2 regions of the Marinococcus halophilus genome follow, and region 1 is predicted to be linked to the other one. Evidence: predicted binding sites of a transcription regulator. Region 1 holds the regulator's gene; the other holds the start of a gene.

The links. Region 1 encodes CtsR, which represses protease genes until heat stress. Its sites were predicted from a motif close to ATGGTCAATAAAGGTCAAACA; they were not measured.
Region 2: clpP (ATP-dependent Clp endopeptidase proteolytic subunit ClpP) is a predicted target of CtsR. The motif match lies at 5,769-5,789, and genes of this name have one in related genera.

Annotation. Positions count from the first base shown of each region.
Region 1 is NZ_FVZD01000006.1:1,819-12,848, forward strand. It holds rRNA gene B5066_RS06055 (23S ribosomal RNA) at 1-1,153, shown strand, start outside; rRNA gene rrf (5S ribosomal RNA) at 1,219-1,335, shown strand; gene B5066_RS06065 (MgtC/SapB family protein) at 1,441-2,148, shown strand; gene B5066_RS06070 (CtsR family transcriptional regulator) at 2,290-2,754, shown strand; gene mcsA (protein-arginine kinase activator protein McsA) at 2,770-3,345, shown strand; gene mcsB (protein-arginine kinase McsB) at 3,345-4,409, shown strand; gene clpC (ATP-dependent protease ATP-binding subunit ClpC) at 4,440-6,896, shown strand; gene radA (DNA repair protein RadA) at 7,027-8,415, shown strand; gene B5066_RS06095 (PIN/TRAM domain-containing protein) at 8,600-9,724, shown strand; gene ispD (2-C-methyl-D-erythritol 4-phosphate cytidylyltransferase) at 9,964-10,659, shown strand; gene ispF (2-C-methyl-D-erythritol 2,4-cyclodiphosphate synthase) at 10,659-11,030, shown strand, end outside.
Region 2 is NZ_FVZD01000006.1:459,469-465,884, forward strand. It holds gene B5066_RS08395 (tetratricopeptide repeat protein) at 1-130, shown strand, start outside; gene trxB (thioredoxin-disulfide reductase) at 220-1,164, shown strand; gene B5066_RS08405 (NUDIX hydrolase) at 1,314-1,787, shown strand; gene rapZ (RNase adapter RapZ) at 1,804-2,688, shown strand; gene B5066_RS08415 (gluconeogenesis factor YvcK family protein) at 2,694-3,635, shown strand; gene whiA (DNA-binding protein WhiA) at 3,656-4,618, shown strand; gene B5066_RS08425 (HPr family phosphocarrier protein) at 4,790-5,047, shown strand; gene clpP (ATP-dependent Clp endopeptidase proteolytic subunit ClpP) at 5,094-5,672, opposite strand; gene rpoN (RNA polymerase factor sigma-54) at 6,042-6,416, shown strand, end outside.

The DNA of each region.
Region 1 (11,030 bases):
CGCAGTGAAAGGGCCCAAGCGACTGTTTATCAAAAACACAGGTCTCTGCGAAGCCGTAAGGCGAAGTATAGGGGCTGACACCTGCCCGGTGCTGGAAGGTTAAGAGGAGGCGTTATCCCCCTCCGGGGGGAGAAGCGCCGAATTGAAGCCCCAGTAAACGGCGGCCGTAACTATAACGGTCCTAAGGTAGCGAAATTCCTTGTCGGGTAAGTTCCGACCCGCACGAAAGGTGCAACGACTTGGGCACTGTCTCAACGAGAGACCCGGTGAAATTATAATACCTGTGAAGATGCAGGTTCCCCGCGACAGGACGGAAAGACCCCATGGAGCTTTACTGTAGCTTGACATTGGATGTGGGTACCACTTGTACAGGATAGGTAGGAGCCATCGAATCCGGACCGCCAGGTTCGGAGGAGGCGCTGGTGGGATACTACCCTGGTGGTATCGACATTCTAACCGCAGGCCGTGATCCGGCCTCGGGACCGTGTCAGGTGGGCAGTTTGACTGGGGCGGTCGCCTCCCAAACAGTAACGGAGGCGCCCAATGGTTCCCTCAGAATGGTCGGACATCATTCGCAGAGTGCAAAGGCACAAGGGAGCTTGACTGCGAGACCCACAAGTCGAGCAGGGACGAAAGTCGGGCTTAGTGATCCGGCGGCACCGCATGGAAGGGCCGTCGCTCAACGGATAAAAGCTACCCTGGGGATAACAGGCTAATCTCTCCCAAGAGTTCACATCGACGGGGAGGTTTGGCACCTCGATGTCGGCTCATCGCATCCTGGGGCTGAAGTAGGTCCCAAGGGTTGGGCTGTTCGCCCATTAAAGCGGTACGCGAGCTGGGTTCAGAACGTCGTGAGACAGTTCGGTCCCTATCCGTCGCGGGCGCAGGAAAGGTGAAAGGAGCTGTCCTTAGTACGAGAGGACCGGGATGGACACACCGCTGGTGTACCAGTTGTTCCGCCAGGAGCACTGCTGGGTAGCTACGTGTGGACGGGATAAGTGCTGAAAGCATCTAAGCATGAAGCCCCCCTTAAGATGACCTTTCCCCTCTACGGAGATAAGACCCCTTGGAGATGACGAGGTAGATAGGTCCGGCGTGGACGCATGGCGACATGTGCAGCGGACGGATACTAATCGGTCGAAGTCTTATCCACGCTCAGCACGATACGCGGCGGTGGCCGCGGTCTCGGTATTTGGTTGTCAGGGCCCGACGGGCCGGTCCGGTGGCAACAGCGAAGAGGTCCCACCCGTTCCCATGCCGAACACGGAAGTTAAGCTCTTCAGCGTTGATGATAGCCGGGGGCTCTCCCCCCGTGAAAGTAGATCGCTGCCGGGCGAGCTAAACCGTTTCCCTTTTCGGAGGGGAGCGGTTTTTTTATATGAGAAAGCTTTAAACAAAGCAAAAAAGATAGGATATAATGAAGGAAAGGATGTGACTTAGATGGAGCAGTGGTTGGAATATGAATCAGTCATTATACTAATTCGTTTAATTCTTGCTGCTTTTTTGGCGGGAGTGATAGGAATTGAGCGGGAATCGAAAGGCCATCCAGCTGGTTTTCGAACCCATCTGCTGGTTGGGACCGGTTCCTGTTTGGTGATGCTGCTTGCTTTATTTGGCTTTCAGGACTATTTAAACCAAAACGGGGATCTGGTTGCTTATGATCCTTCGCGTTTGGCTTCTTATGTAATAAGTGGGATTGGCTTCCTCGGTGCTGGTACCATTATAGTTCAGGGAGCTTCTATACGGGGGCTGACTACTGCTGCTTCCATCTGGACAGTCGCTGCTATCGGCCTAACCATAGGGGCAGGAATGTTTTTTGCTGGTATTGCTGCGACGGTCATTGTATTGACAAGTCTTATCTTTCTAAATCACGTAGACAAATGGTTTAAAAACGTTTCTGATACGGACGTATTGTTTATAGCTATGGACAAAAAAGCAAACGAGCTCGGCGAGGCGATTCAGCGTCTCGAAAGCATGGAGGTTCAAGTTCAAAAAATAAAAGGGAAAGAATTCGACGAAGACGAAGCTCTTCTTCATTATTATATTAAACTTCATCTACCAGAGGGTATAGCTGAAACAGAACTGTATCAATCTTTATATAAAGTAGAGAGCATAAAAGAAATAGAATTGAATCCGTCCTATGATTAGCATATCTCAGGGCGGATTTTTCTTTTTGCCCTTCTCTAGCTTGAAAACAATTGAATAATATTATATATTATAGTCAAAGATAGTCAAAATCAATTTTTTGATAATAGCAAGACGAACCGGGGCGGAGAGGAGGTCGCGGGAATGAAAAGCATGTCTGATGTTATTGAAAATTATTTAAAACAAATTTTAACACAGAGTGAACAGGATCTAATTGAAATTAAAAGAAGTGAACTTGCAAAGCGCTTTGAGTGTGTCCCCTCTCAGATTAATTATGTCATAAGCACTCGTTTTACTATTGAAAAAGGCTATGTAGTAGAGAGTAAACGTGGCGGTGGCGGGTATATACGAATTACAAGGGCTAAAATTTCAGATCACGCAGAGCTGCTTCGCCAAGTTTCAGATCTTGTGGGCCACGGTATTGATCAAAGAACGGCAGAGAGTGTTATTATGCGTTTATTTGAGGAAAAAGTGGTGAATAAGCGTGAAGCAAATTTAATGCTTGCGGCAGTTGATAGGTCTATACTGGCTTTGAAGTATCCAGAAGAAAGGGATATTGTTCGTGCGCGGATCATGCAAGCTATGATAGAAAGTCTGCGCTATGAATAAGGGGAGGGAAGAGATATGATCTGTCAGAATTGCGGTCAGCGTCCGGCCTCTTTGCATTACACGAAAATCGTTAATGGAGCTAAAACAGAGCTTCATTTATGCGAAGAGTGTGCAAAAGAACAAGGGGAATCTTCTGAAACGGAGCATTCTTTCATGTCAGCTGCCGGTGGCTATACAATCCAGGACTTGTTATCGGACTTATTAAACATGGATCAGCCTAGTACTACTGGAAACGCCGGGAAGAAACAGCCGAAAAAAGCAAACACAACCCGGCCGCTGACATGTGACAACTGCGGACTGACGTATAAACAGTTCACTCAATCCGGTCGATTGGGTTGTGCTCATTGTTATCACGCGTTTGAATCGAAACTGACACCTGTTTTTCGTCGGGTACACAGCGGCAATACCCATCATACCGGCAAGGTTCCAAAACACAGGCATGAGAAGCTGTATGCCCAAAGGGAGCTGGAGGAGAAAAGACGACAGATTAACATTTTTGTCCAAAATGAAGAGTTTGAAAAAGCTGCGGAATTAAGAGACGAAATCCGTGCCCTTGAAAAGCAGTTTCAAGGAAGGGAGGAAGACAGCTGATGGCATCCGAACAATTTTTTTCAGAAGCGATCAGTCCGTGGATGCAGGAAGGTCCAGGGCCGGAAGGCGATATTGCTCTCAGCACCCGGGTCCGGCTTGCCCGTAACATAGAGCAATATCCCTTCCCTGTTTTTGCTTCAGAAGAAGCAAGTGCAACACTTCTGCGCTATGCTTCTTCCACTCTATTGAATCAATCAAAAGAAGTAGGCTTCCTTGAAGCGTTGAATATGAATGAGCTTCGCCCGAATGAACGGCAGGTACTGGTGGAAAAGCATCTTGTCAGCCCCTATTTAATAAAAAACATGGCACATAGTGCTGTTCTTTTGAATAACGATGAATCAATCAGTATCATGGTTAATGAGGAAGATCATTTACGTCTTCAATGTCTGAGTAACGGCATGCAGCTTGAAGAATGTTACAATGAAGCTGACCGTCTCGATGATTGGGCGGAAGCCAACCTTACCTATGCGTTTGACGAAAGGCTCGGTTACTTAACAAGCTGCCCGACAAATGTAGGAACAGGTATGAGAGCTTCAGTAATGGTACACCTGCCTGCTTTAGTCTGGACCAACCAGCTTAGCCGTATTCTTCCGGCTATTCACCAGATTGGTCTTGTCGTAAGAGGCATTTACGGAGAAGGCAGTGAAGCACTTGGCAACCTTTTTCAAATTTCCAACCAGATGACATTAGGAAAATCTGAAAAAGATATCATTGAAGATCTGCGCGGTGTAGTAATGCAGGTGATTCAAAGAGAACGCCACGCACGCGAGTCTCTGCTCAGCTCTTCAAGAATAAAGCTCGAAGACCGGGTGTTCAGGTCTTACGGCATCCTTGCCTACAGCCGTACGATGACAACCAAAGAAGCTGCCAACCGTTTATCAGACGTTAGGCTTGGTATCGACCTGGATTTAATTAAAGGGATTTCGGGTAATATTTTAAATGAACTTATGTTACTGACTCAGCCTGGTTTTCTTGAGCAGTATGCAGGAGAATCACTGACTCAAGAAGAAGCAGATATAAGACGGGCAAGTGTGATCCGTGAAAGAATAAAACTTGAACTATAGATTTACCAATGCGTAGGAGGTGCATGCAACATGATGTTTGGCCGTTTTACAGAACGAGCGCAAAAAGTATTGGCGCTAGCTCAGGAAGAAGCTATCCGCCTTGGCCATAATAATATAGGAACAGAACACATTCTTCTTGGTTTAGTGCGTGAAGGTGAGGGCATTGCGGCGAAAGCCCTTCAAGCATTGAATTTGGATACAGACCAGATTCAGCAGGAAGTAGAAACCCTTATTGGTACTGGGCAACAGGGATCGAAAACGATTCATTACACTCCACGGGCGAAAAAAGTTATTGAGCTTTCCATGGATGAAGCGAGAAAACTTGGGCATTCCTATGTAGGAACAGAGCACATTCTGCTTGGCTTAATCCGTGAAGGAGAAGGGGTTGCAGCCCGGGTGCTGAATAATCTTGGCGTCAGCCTGAATAAAGCCCGGCAGCAGGTGCTTCAGCTTCTCGGAAGCAATGAAGGTGCTTCGAGTTCTGGAAGCCAGCAGGCTCCTGGAGCAGGGGGAAGCGCCAATACGCCTACCCTGGACAGCTTAGCAAGAGACCTGACGGCAGTAGCTAAAGAAGAAGGCCTCGATCCGGTCATAGGAAGAAGCCAGGAAATTGAACGTGTTATTCAGGTATTAAGCCGCCGGACAAAAAACAACCCGGTTCTTATCGGGGAGCCTGGTGTAGGTAAAACAGCTATCGCTGAAGGCCTGGCATTGTCGATCGTCTCTAATGAAGTTCCAGAAACGCTTCGGAATAAACGGGTCATGACTCTCGATATGGGCACAGTCGTTGCCGGCACGAAATATCGCGGGGAATTTGAAGACCGCTTGAAAAAAGTAATGGAAGAAATCCGCCAGTCTGGAAATGTGCTGCTGTTCATTGACGAACTGCATACCTTAATTGGCGCCGGCGGTGCAGAGGGTGCGATTGACGCATCGAACATTCTGAAGCCGTCCCTTGCGCGTGGAGAGCTGCAGTGCATTGGTGCAACTACACTGGATGAATACCGCAAATATATTGAAAAAGATGCTGCTCTTGAGCGTCGTTTTCAGCCAATTCAAGTAGATGAACCGACCCTCGAGGAATCTATTCAAATTCTCGCGGGGCTGAGAGACCGTTATGAAGCCCACCACCGGGTAACTATCGGGGACGAAGCCATCGAACAGGCAGTTAAATTATCTGACCGGTACATTTCAGACCGTTTCCTGCCGGATAAAGCAATCGATCTAATCGATGAAGCGGGTTCACGGGTGCGTCTGCGTTCCTATACAGCACCACCCAACCTAAAAGAACTTGAACAAAACCTCGAGGAAACACGCAAGGAAAAAGATGCGGCTGTTCAAAGCCAGGAATTTGAAAAAGCGGCTTCCCTTCGTGATTCCGAGCAGCGGCTGCGCGCAGAAGTCGAAGAAATGAAAAATGAATGGAAAGAAAAGCAGGGACAGGAGAACTCTGCGATTACGACAGAGGATATTGCTCAGGTTGTTTCGAGCTGGACAGGCGTACCGGTATCCAAGCTTGCGGAAGAAGAGACGGACCGCCTGCTTCATATGGAAGACATTCTGCATAACCGGGTTGTCGGTCAGGATGAAGCAGTCAATGCTATTTCCAAAGCCGTGCGCCGTGCCCGTGCAGGCTTGAAAGACCCGAAACGGCCGATTGGCTCCTTTATCTTTCTCGGACCTACGGGTGTAGGTAAAACAGAGCTGGCACGTGCTGTAGCGGAAACACTATTTGGAGACGAAGAATCAATTATCCGCATTGATATGTCCGAATATATGGAACGCCACGCAACGAGCCGCCTGGTCGGTTCCCCTCCAGGCTATGTCGGCTATGAAGAAGGCGGCCAGCTGACAGAAAAAGTGCGTCGTAATCCGTACTCCGTTATTTTGCTCGACGAGATTGAAAAGGCGCACCCGGAAGTATTTAACATCCTGCTTCAAGTACTTGAAGATGGGTTTCTCACCGACTCCAAAGGACGCCGGGTCGATTTTAGAAATACAGCATTGATCCTGACATCGAACGTCGGGGCAAGCACTCTCCGCCAAAATAAAAGCGTCGGCTTTGCCGCTCAGTCAACCGAGCAGAAATTCGACGATATGCGTGACAAAATCATGGGCGAGCTGAAAAACACATTCCGTCCTGAATTTATTAACCGCCTGGACGAAATCATTGTCTTCCACAGTTTGGAAAAAGAGCATATCAAAAAGATTGTGCGCTTAATGACCGAACAGCTTAAAAAACGTGTGGAAGAACACGGCATCAGCGTTGAAATTACCGAAGCAGCGCTCGATAAAATTGCTGATGAAGGTTTTGATCCTGAATACGGGGCCCGGCCGCTCAGACGTGCTCTGCAGCGTCACGTGGAAGATCGTTTATCCGATGAGCTCCTCAAAGGCACGCTTCAAGAAGGCAGTACCGCTGTCATTGATGTGAAAGACGATGAGTTCATTGTTGAAACGAAATCAGGCACGGCAAAAGCGCAATAAGGTTATAATCGAAACAGCTGCCTTGTGGCATATTGATGTCAGGGGGCAGCTGTTTTTCTTTTTATGAATACAAATTAGAGTGAAATCGAAACGAAAACGGGTGCTTCCCGTAGTAAAAGAGGAGGATCGTATGGCAAAAACGAAAACAAAATTTGTCTGCCAGGAATGTGGGTATGAAACGCAAAAGTGGATGGGGCGCTGTCCGGCCTGCAACAACTGGAATACGATGGTAGAGGAAAAAGAAGCTCCGGCATCAAAATCAAGCCGCCGCCCGGCGGCAAATGTGTTCAGTGAAGCCGACAAGCCGACACCAATTACCCGGGTAACCGGGGAAAAAGAAAACCGCATTTCAACGTCTGTAGAAGAATTAAACAGAGTATTAGGGGGAGGCATCGTGCCGGGATCGCTAGTACTGGTTGGGGGCGACCCTGGGATCGGAAAGTCGACGCTGCTTCTTCAGGTATCTGCCCTGCTTGCTTCCCAGAAGTATCGTGTGCTTTATGTTTCCGGAGAGGAATCGGTAAAGCAGACAAAAATGAGAGCGGAACGGCTCGGAGTGGAAGCAGATACGCTGTTTGTCTTTACAGAAACAAACATGGAACGGATCGAAGCGGCGATGGAAGAAGTGAAGCCTGACCTTGTAATTATTGATTCGATTCAGACAGTGCACTCGGATGAAATCCAGTCGGCCCCTGGGAGCGTAGCCCAAGTACGTGAATCGACGTCGACATTTATGCATATCGCAAAAAATCAGGGCATTGCTGTATTCGTTGTCGGCCATATGACCAAGCAGGGGTCCATTGCCGGACCGAAAATGCTCGAGCATATGGTAGATTCCGTGCTTTACTTTGAAGGCGAACAGCATAATACGTATCGGATCTTGCGGGCTGTAAAAAACAGGTTCGGCTCGACGAATGAGATCGGTATATTCGAAATGAAGGAAACAGGACTGAAGGAAGTAACAAACCCCTCTGAAATCTTTCTCGAAGAACGAACCGAGGGTACGTCAGGCTCAGCAGTAGTAGCCTCTTTGGAAGGTACCCGGCCGGTGCTTGTGGAACTGCAGGCGCTAATTGCTCCTACGAGCTACGCATACCCGCGCCGGACAGCTACGGGCATCGACCAGAACCGGATTGCACTTCTGATGGCGGTGCTCGAAAAACGCCTCGGTATGCTTCTTCAAAACCAAGATGCTTATATTAATGTTGCCGGGGGAGTGAAGCTCGACGAGCCGGCGGTTGACCTTGGTATTGCGATATGCGTTGCCTCAAGCTTTCGGAATCAATCAACGAATCCGGGAGATATTGTAATGGGGGAAGTCGGGCTGACCGGGGAGATCCGGCGCATTTCCCGGGTGGAGGAACGCGTGAAAGAAGCAGCAAAGCTCGGATTTTCGCGAGCGATTATTCCATCAAAAAATATTGGCGGGTGGACATTTCCGGAAGGCATTCAGGTAATAGGCGTAAAGACGCTTGAAGAAGCACTGGACGCTGCGCTTGATCCGGCCCCGCTCGGATAGATAGGAAGATGAAGGTCCTGTTCGTTTTCCAGGATCTTCTCTATCCTTTTTCCTAATAATTAAGAAAATTCAACAATCTTATGAATATATTGTATCAAATTGTCCAAAGTTGTGATAAATATGGCGTTAGTGGTTTGTACGGAGAGAAAAATGTTTATAATATCCTTAAGGAGGTGCATGGAAAGTGTTGGAAAAGATTGTACAGTTATTTTTTGTTCTTGCCGGTATTACGTTAGGTTTCCTTTATATTCCTGAACTTATCTCATTATTTCCTTTTTATACTTTTCCTGACTGGGTGTATAATGCCTATATCGGTGCAATTGCAGGGGCTATTGTTGTTGGATTTGTGTTTTGGGCTATTAGTTTGTGGGTGGCAAGACCAATTGTCAACGGCATGCGCTTTTTAGAAGAAAAAGTCGTGAAGGCACCTGTTACAGACGTGTTATTCGGGACGCTAGGCCTGATTTTCGGCCTGGTGGTTGCCTTTCTCATTTCTCTTCCGCTTAATTCAATCCGTATTCCAGTAATTGATTCCGTTCTGCCCTTGTTTTTATCCTTTTTCTGTGGCTACTTCGGCTTTCAGATTGGTTTTAAAAAGCGTGATGAACTGCTGGGCCTTTTTTCGACCTCAAAAAACGCTGCTGCGAAGGAAGAAGCAGCGCTGGACGCTGCAGCAACCTCGGAAGAAAATCAGGCGTGGGAGAAACTGCTTGATACGAGCGTAATTATTGACGGGCGCATTGCGGATATTTGTCAGTCAGGGTTTATTGAAGGAAAACTGGTAATTCCGGAATTTGTGCTTGAAGAGCTTCAGCATATTGCGGATTCTTCGGATGTGTTAAAGCGCAACCGGGGCCGGCGGGGTCTTGATATTTTAAATCGCATTCAAAAGGAGCTTCCTATTGAAGTAGAGATTACGGACACCGATTTTGAAGATATTCATGAAGTGGACAGCAAGCTGGTAAAACTCGCGAAAGTGCGGAATGGCATTGTCGTTACCAATGATTTTAATTTAAACAAAGTATGCGACCTCCAAGGCGTTAGTGTGTTAAATATTAATGACCTGGCGAACGCCGTCAAACCAGTCGTTCTTCCCGGCGAAGAAATGCTGGTCCAGGTAATCAAAGACGGAAAAGAACAGAGCCAGGGCATCGGATACTTAGACGATGGCACGATGATTGTAGTCGAAAGCGGCAAAGGCTATATCGGCCAGGAAATAGAAGTGGTAGTTACAAGTGTCCTGCAGACGAGTGCTGGACGGATGATATTTGCCAAACCAAAGGTATCAAAGCGCGAAAAAGCTTTATAAGGAAATGCCCTGTGCCTGCACAGGGTTTTTTTGTGCGGATTTTTCCAGGTTATACAGAACTGTCAGCTTTTCCTTCAGAGAAAGTTTTGGTAAAATTAATGTTTGATAAGCGGTACGGTAGAATAATAAGGGCGTTTTATGGGTACTAGCATATTATTAACAAGCGGACTTTGCTTTAAGAGCGGAGCAAATGCGATACATACACTGGTAACACAATGTCGTGAAATTGGAGAGGTACTATGAACTATGCGGTAGTCATTCCTGCAGCCGGCCAGGGGAAGCGAATGCAGGCGGGCCATAATAAACAGTTTCTCGTTTTAGAAGAACGGCCATTAATAATTCATACTGCATCTGTTTTCGAGCAGGATCCGTGGTGTAAAGAAATTATTGTTGTTGCCAATGCTTCAGAAATTTATGATATGGAAGAGCTTTTTAAGGAGTGGGGCATAAGGAAAGTGAAGCAGGTGGTCGTTGGTGGAAACGAGCGCCAGAACAGTGTACATGAAGGATTGAAATGCCTTATCCCTGAGCATCAGGTCGTTTTGGTCCATGACGGGGCCCGCCCGTTTGTGGAGCAGGCCGATATTCACCGTCTCGTGGAACAGGCAGAGCAGACCGGAGCCGCAGTACTTGGTACAAAAATGAAAGACACCGTTAAACGTACAGATGGAGAGAAAGTGCTTGAGACGATTGACCGCTCGAGTTTATGGGCTGTACAGACTCCGCAGGCGTTTCAGGCTGCAGTGGTGACGGAAGCCTACGATTACGCTGCCGCTCATCAGATTATTGGGACAGACGACACCAGTCTGGTGGAATATATGGGCCGGCCGGTAAAAATTGTCGAGGGGAGCTATGATAATATCAAGCTGACCACCCCTGAAGACATGGTGGTGGCCCGTGCGATTTTGCAGAAGCGAAGAGAGGGAAAAAGGTAATGAGAATAGGACATGGATATGATGTACATCAGCTGCAGGAAGGCCGTCCTTTAATCCTTGGGGGCATAGACATTCCTCATGATAAAGGGCTCCTGGGGCATTCGGATGCAGACGTTTTACTTCATGCAGTGACAGATGCGATACTGGGGGCAGTCGGTCTGGGCGATATCGGCAAGCATTTTCCAGACACAGATCCCGAGTTTAAAGATGCTGATTCCGCGGAGCTGCTTGCGCATGTCTGCAGTCTTGTAAAAGCTAAGGGATGGAAACTGGGAAATGTCGACGCGACCATACTCGCCGAGAAACCAAAAATGGCTCCACATATACCAGAGATGAAAAAGAAGATCAGTAAACTGCTTGAAGCAGAGGCA
Region 2 (6,416 bases), 460 kb from region 1:
GGCAAAATGGTGGAAGCAGAGCCGCCAGCTTGATCACCCGGAAGTGAAAGAGCTCTACCGGGAATATGAACAGAATACACTGACCGAGCAGCGGGTAAGGGAATTAGTACAGGATGATTTCCAGCAGTAAGCAGACTACTGGACGCTGAAAACCGGCTGCCATACAATAAATACAGATGCCATAAGACAGTGATATTTAAAATAAGGGGAGTGGCCTTTATGACGGAAGAACGAATTTATGATGTGATTATCGCGGGTGCCGGCCCGGCCGGCATGACGGCGGCCGTGTACGCCTCGCGGGCGGAAATGGATACGCTCATGCTTGAGCGCGGCGTGCCCGGCGGGCAGATGGCCAACACCGAGGACGTGGAAAACTACCCGGGCTTTGACCATATCCTCGGGCCCGACCTGTCGACGAAAATGTTCCAGCACGCCCAGAAGTTCGGCGCGGCGTACGCCTACGGCGACGTCTCCCGCGTCGAGGACGGCAAGGAATACAAAACGGTTTATGCCGGCAGCAAGCAGTACAAAACGCGGTCGCTGATTATTGCGACCGGGGCGGAGTACAAGCAGCTCGGCGTCGAGGGCGAGCAGGAGCTCGGCGGCCGCGGCGTGTCCTACTGTGCGGTGTGTGACGGCGCCTTTTTCCGGAACAAGGAGATCGTGGTCGTCGGCGGCGGGGACTCCGCCGTCGAGGAGGCGGTGTACCTGACCCGGTTTGCCGACAAGGTGACGGTCATCCACCGCCGCGATGAGCTGCGGGCGCAGAAGATCCTGCAGCAGCGCGCGTTTGTGAACGACAAGATCGACTTCAAGTGGAGCACGGTCGTCAAAACGATCAACGGCGACGGCGGCAAGGTCGGAAGCGTCACGCTGACGGACCTGAAGACCGGCGAGGACTATGACTTTGATACGAGCGGGGCGTTCATCTACATTGGGCTGCTGCCGCTGAACGGGGCGTTTCTCGACCTCGGCATCACGAACGACGAGGGCTATATTGAAACGAACGAGGACATGGAAACGAAGATTCCGGGCGTGTTCGCCGCCGGCGACATCCGGGACAAGTTCCTGCGCCAGATCGTCACGGCCACCGGCGACGGGTCGCTTGCGGCACAGACGGCGCAGCAGTACGTGGAAGAACTGAAAAACGCGGTCGAAGCGTAGGCGCTCCCGCTGAAACAATGAAGCACAGGCGCAGAAAATCATTTCTGCGCCGTTTTTTGGTGTAGAAAACATAAGATACTTTCTTTTGTAAATTGTCTGAACCATCGAAGGATAGTATACTGGAAAAAGGTATATGTGAGGTGGTACACATGCAGCGGGTAACAAATTGTTTTTTACAGCAGGATGATCAACTGCTTATGCTCAAAAAACCAAGTTTCGATTGGTGGAACGCCCCCGGCGGAAAAATGGAGCCGGGGGAATCAGTATATGATTCAGTACAGCGGGAATTTCGTGAAGAAACAGGGCTTACGATTGAACGGCCGCATCTGAGGGGCATTTTTACGTTTATCACAATAGAGAATGGCCTTGAAGCAAATGAATGGATGATGTTTACATTTGAAGCTTTTGGTGCATCCGGCCAGCTGCTTAATGAATCTCCAGAAGGCGTACTCGAATGGAAGCAAAAACGGGAAGTATCTTCTCTTCCGATGGCTGAAGGAGATAAGGCGATTGTAGAGCATATTTTGAATAATAAAGGGACGGTGTATGGTACGTTCCGCTATACAAAAGACCGCCGGCTTCTGGAGAGCCGGCTCGAGCACTCCACGCCATACTACATGTAAAAGAGGGATGCAGACGATGGAACAAGAGCGGAAATCGATTCAGGTGGAAATCATTACCGGGATGTCAGGGGCCGGAAAGACGGTCGCCATCCAGTGCTTTGAAGATCTGGGCTATTACTGTGTAGACAATCTGCCTCCTTCCCTAATCCCGACGTTTATCGATTTAATTGAAACAACAGAAAATAAGACGGATAAAGTAGCCTTCGTGGTGGATCTCAGAACGAGGGAGTTTTTTGACCACCTGTTTGCTTCGATCGATCAGCTTGATCAGCGCAAGGAGCTGTCGACACATATTTTGTTTTTGGATGCTGGAGACCAGGTGCTTGTCAGCCGTTATAAGGAAACGCGGCGCTCGCACCCACTTGCAAGTGAGGAGACACCGCTTGAAGGCATTCAGCTTGAGCGGGAGATGCTGCAGGAATTAAAGGGACGTGCGCGCCATATTATTGATACGAGCAGCCTGAAACCGAGAGAGCTGCGGGAGCGTATATTAACAGATTATGCTGAGAAAAATCAGTCGGTCTTTAATGTGAATGTTATGTCCTTCGGGTTTAAGTATGGAATGCCGATCGATGCAGATCTCGTTTTTGATGTTCGCTTTCTGCCCAACCCTCATTATGTGGAGCACCTGGAGCCAAAAACCGGTCTCGAGGAAGAAGTGTCTTCGTACGTGTTAAAATGGACAGATACAAAAGAATTTATAAATAAACTGGTGGATATGCTTGAATTTATGCTTCCGTTATACAAACAGGAAGGCAAGTCGCAGCTTGTCGTCGCGATTGGATGCACAGGAGGCAAGCACCGCTCCGTGACGCTTGCTGAATACATTGCGTCTTACTTTTCAGAGAAATATGAGACGAATGCCAATCACCGGGACATTGAGGAAGGAAGGAAAAAATAGACGTGATGGACCCGAAGGTTGTAGTGATGGGCGGTGGCACAGGCATAGGTGTTCTGCTCCGGGGGCTGAAACAGTTCCCGGCAGATATTACGGCGATTGTGACCGTCGCAGACGACGGAGGAAGCTCGGGGCGCTTACGGAAAGAGTTTAATATTCCGCCCCCCGGGGACGTAAGAAACGTATTAGTGGCGCTCGCAGAAGTCGAACCATTAATTGAAGAATTGTTCCAGCACCGCTTTGCAAGCGGAGAAGGGCTGACCGGCCATTCCCTTGGGAATCTTCTGGTAGCCGGAATGACTTCCATTACCGGAGACTTTGCCAAAGGAATTACTGAACTAAGTACCGTGTTAAACGTTCGAGGGAAGGTTCTTCCAGCCTCTAACCGAAGCATTGAGCTGTTTGCAAAAATGAAGGACGGCTCTACGGTCTACGGGGAGTCGCTTATTCCAAAAGCCGGCAAGCAGATTGAGCAGGTGTTCATCCACCCGCCGGATGCTGAAGCTCTTCCGGAAACCGTGCGTGCCATTGAACAGGCGGACGTTATTGTCATCGGTCCCGGAAGTTTGTTTACAAGCATTCTGCCGAACTTGATCGTCCCCGGTATCCGGGACGCCATCAACCGTTCGAAGGCCCGGAAGGTATATATTTGCAATGCTATGACACAGCCGGGAGAAACGGACGGATTTTCAGCGTCCGATCATCTGCACGCCCTCGAAAAGCACACAGGGGGCACACTTGTGGATACGATCCTTGTGCATGATGAAGAAATTCCGGTGCCGGTGCTCGAGAACTATGAAAAACAGCAGGCGTTTCCTGTGAGGTGTGATTATGAAAGATTAGAACAGTTTGGGTGCCAGGTAGTAACAGATACGTTTATGCACTATGACGGCCTCGTTCTCCGTCATGATGCCAAAAAGGTATCTGAAGCCCTGCTCGCCCGTGATTGACAGAAAGGCGGTGAAGATGGATGTCTTCATTTGCGGCTATAACAAAGAAAGAATTAACCCAGATCGAGGTAGACGATACGAGCGCTAAAGCAGAACTGGCTGCGTTAATTAGAATGAACGGTTCGATTTCTTTTGGCAACGGCCAGCTGATTTTAGATGTTTCGACTGAAAACGCAGCAATCGCGAGGCGGATCTATTCTTTAATCAAGCGTATTTATAAGGATATGGTCATTGAACTGCTTGTCCGGAAAAAAATGCGTTTAAAAAAGAATAATGTTTATGTGGTGCGGATGGCAGAAGAAACCAAAGAAATGCTGACGGATCTTGCCATCATGGAAAATGGCTATCAGTTTAACCGCTCAATTTCTAATGACGTGATTCCGAATACGGACAGCCGGCGGGCGTATCTGCGCGGAGCCTTTTTAGCCGGGGGATCGGTTAACCATCCGGAAACGTCTTCGTATCACCTCGAAATTTACTCAATGTATGAAGAGCACAACCGGGCTCTCCGGACTCTGATGGAAACATTCGGACTTACATCGAAAAGCCTTGAACGGAAAAAGGGCTATATTCTTTATATTAAGGAAAGCGAAAAAATTACCGAGTTTTTAAATATTATTGGTGCTCACCAGGCCCTGCTGTATTTTGAAGATGTACGGATTATGAAAGACATGAGGAATTCGGTGAACCGCCTCGTAAACTGCGAAACAGCGAATCTCAATAAAACCGTGGGGGCTGCTTTACGGCAGGTCGAAAACATTCAGCTTGTCCAGGCGGAAGTCGGGCTCGAAAACCTTCCGGAAAAAATCCGCGAGATAGCGATTCTGCGTGTGCAGCATCAGGATGTTACGCTGAAGGAGCTCGGGGAAATGGTACCGAGTGGAAAAGTGAGTAAATCCGGGGTGAATCACCGACTGAGAAAGATCGACCAGATCGCGGAACGTATCCAGGCTGGTAAGCCGCCAATTCCCGAAAAAATTTAATTAGTAAAAACCGGCGCCTGTAGGAAGAGAGGGGGGCCTCTACTGCCACAGGCGCCGGTTTACAGCCGTTGTTAAAGCGCTTGCTTAAAAAGTTACCGAATTGACTTACGTTATTGGTGCAAAAAAAGCGGGTACCGGATGAAGACAGATGGAGAAAGGAAGATAATAACTATGGTCGAAAAAACAGTAGAAGTAAATTTGCGCACAGGGCTTCAAGCCCGGCCGGCAGCATTATTCGTTCAGGAGGCGAACCGGTTTCATTCCAACATTTTTCTGGAAAAAGATGAAAAAAAGGTGAATGCTAAAAGCATTATGGGCGTTATGAGCCTCGCAGTGCGTACAGGGGCCTCGGTTAAGCTTTCGGCTGAAGGTGCAGACGAAGAGGAAGCGGCCGAATCATTAACGGAGTTTATGAAAAAAGAAATGTAAATAATAAAAATCAGGACAGCGCTATGCCGTCCTGATTTTTTGTCTCTTACTGTCCCATAACCTGGTCCACGAGACCATATTCTTTTGCCTGCTCCGCACTCATAAAGTTATCACGATCGGTATCGCGCTCGATAACTTCAAGCGGCTGGCCGCTGCGGTCAGCAAGGATTTGGTTGAGCTTTTCGCGCATTTTAATAATGCGGCGGGCATGAATTTCAATATCAGCAGCCTGGCCCTGAGTGCCGCCGAGCGGCTGGTGAATCATTACTTCACTGTTTGGAAGAGCATAACGCTTGCCTTCCTGGCCGGCTGTAAGAAGAAAAGCACCCATTGATGCTGCCATGCCGACACAGATAGTGGAAACCTGCGGCTTAATGTGCTGCATTGTGTCATAAATAGCCATGCCGGCTGTGATCGAGCCGCCCGGACTATTAATGTAAAGAGAAATGTCTTTCTCCGGATCGTCGGCTTCGAGGAAAAGAAGCTGCGCTACGATCGAGTTGGCTACGTTGTCATCAATGCCCGAGCCAAGCATAATAATGCGGTCTTTCAACAAACGCGAATAAATATCATATGCGCGTTCGCCCCGGTTGGTTTGTTCAATAACTGTTGGTATCAAGTTCATGAAAAGAGTCCTCCTTTAATGAAATGTATGCCTACATTCATGGTAGTTGTATGGAAAATATTTTTCCTTCCGCGTTGCTGTTATTATCATAACTCTTTGGTCAATTAAGGTCAAATAAAAAGTATGCTCCTATTTCATATATTCACACGTTACCTCTCATTCCCTTCATTTTCACAAACATAAACGTGCCGTGTAAATGTTTCTGCTTCAGGATATGCCTTAAGTTATATGAAAAATGATCTGACAAACAAATAGAATGCCCAGATCTATTTTCATATAATACCAATAACTGAACAAGGAAAGATATCGAATTAAGGAAGAAAAATATGTTATGATATAAGAAAGCGTTTCCAAACGGAGGTGGAAATAATGGGTTTAGGGCTTGAATTGCAGCAGAAGCAAGAGATGAGTTTAGTGATGACGCAGGAATTAAAGCAGGCAATTGCCCTGTTGAAGCTGTCGACCCAGGAATTATCTGACTATCTGCAGGAAGAGGCGATGGAAAACCCTCTAATGGATTTAACCATGCCTTCTATTACTGACGGTACTGCGCTGTCTGCCTCTCAAACAGCAGTCCCTGCCTATACCCCGGCATCCGGAAATGAACAGCTGGACTGGCGTGAGCCGGCAGGGGAAACTCTCGAAGATACGCTGAGGGAACAGATTGCCTGCGGCCGTTACAAAGGCAGGGAACGGGATATACTTCTGTTTTTAGCCGGAAGTGTCGATGAGCGTGGATACTTA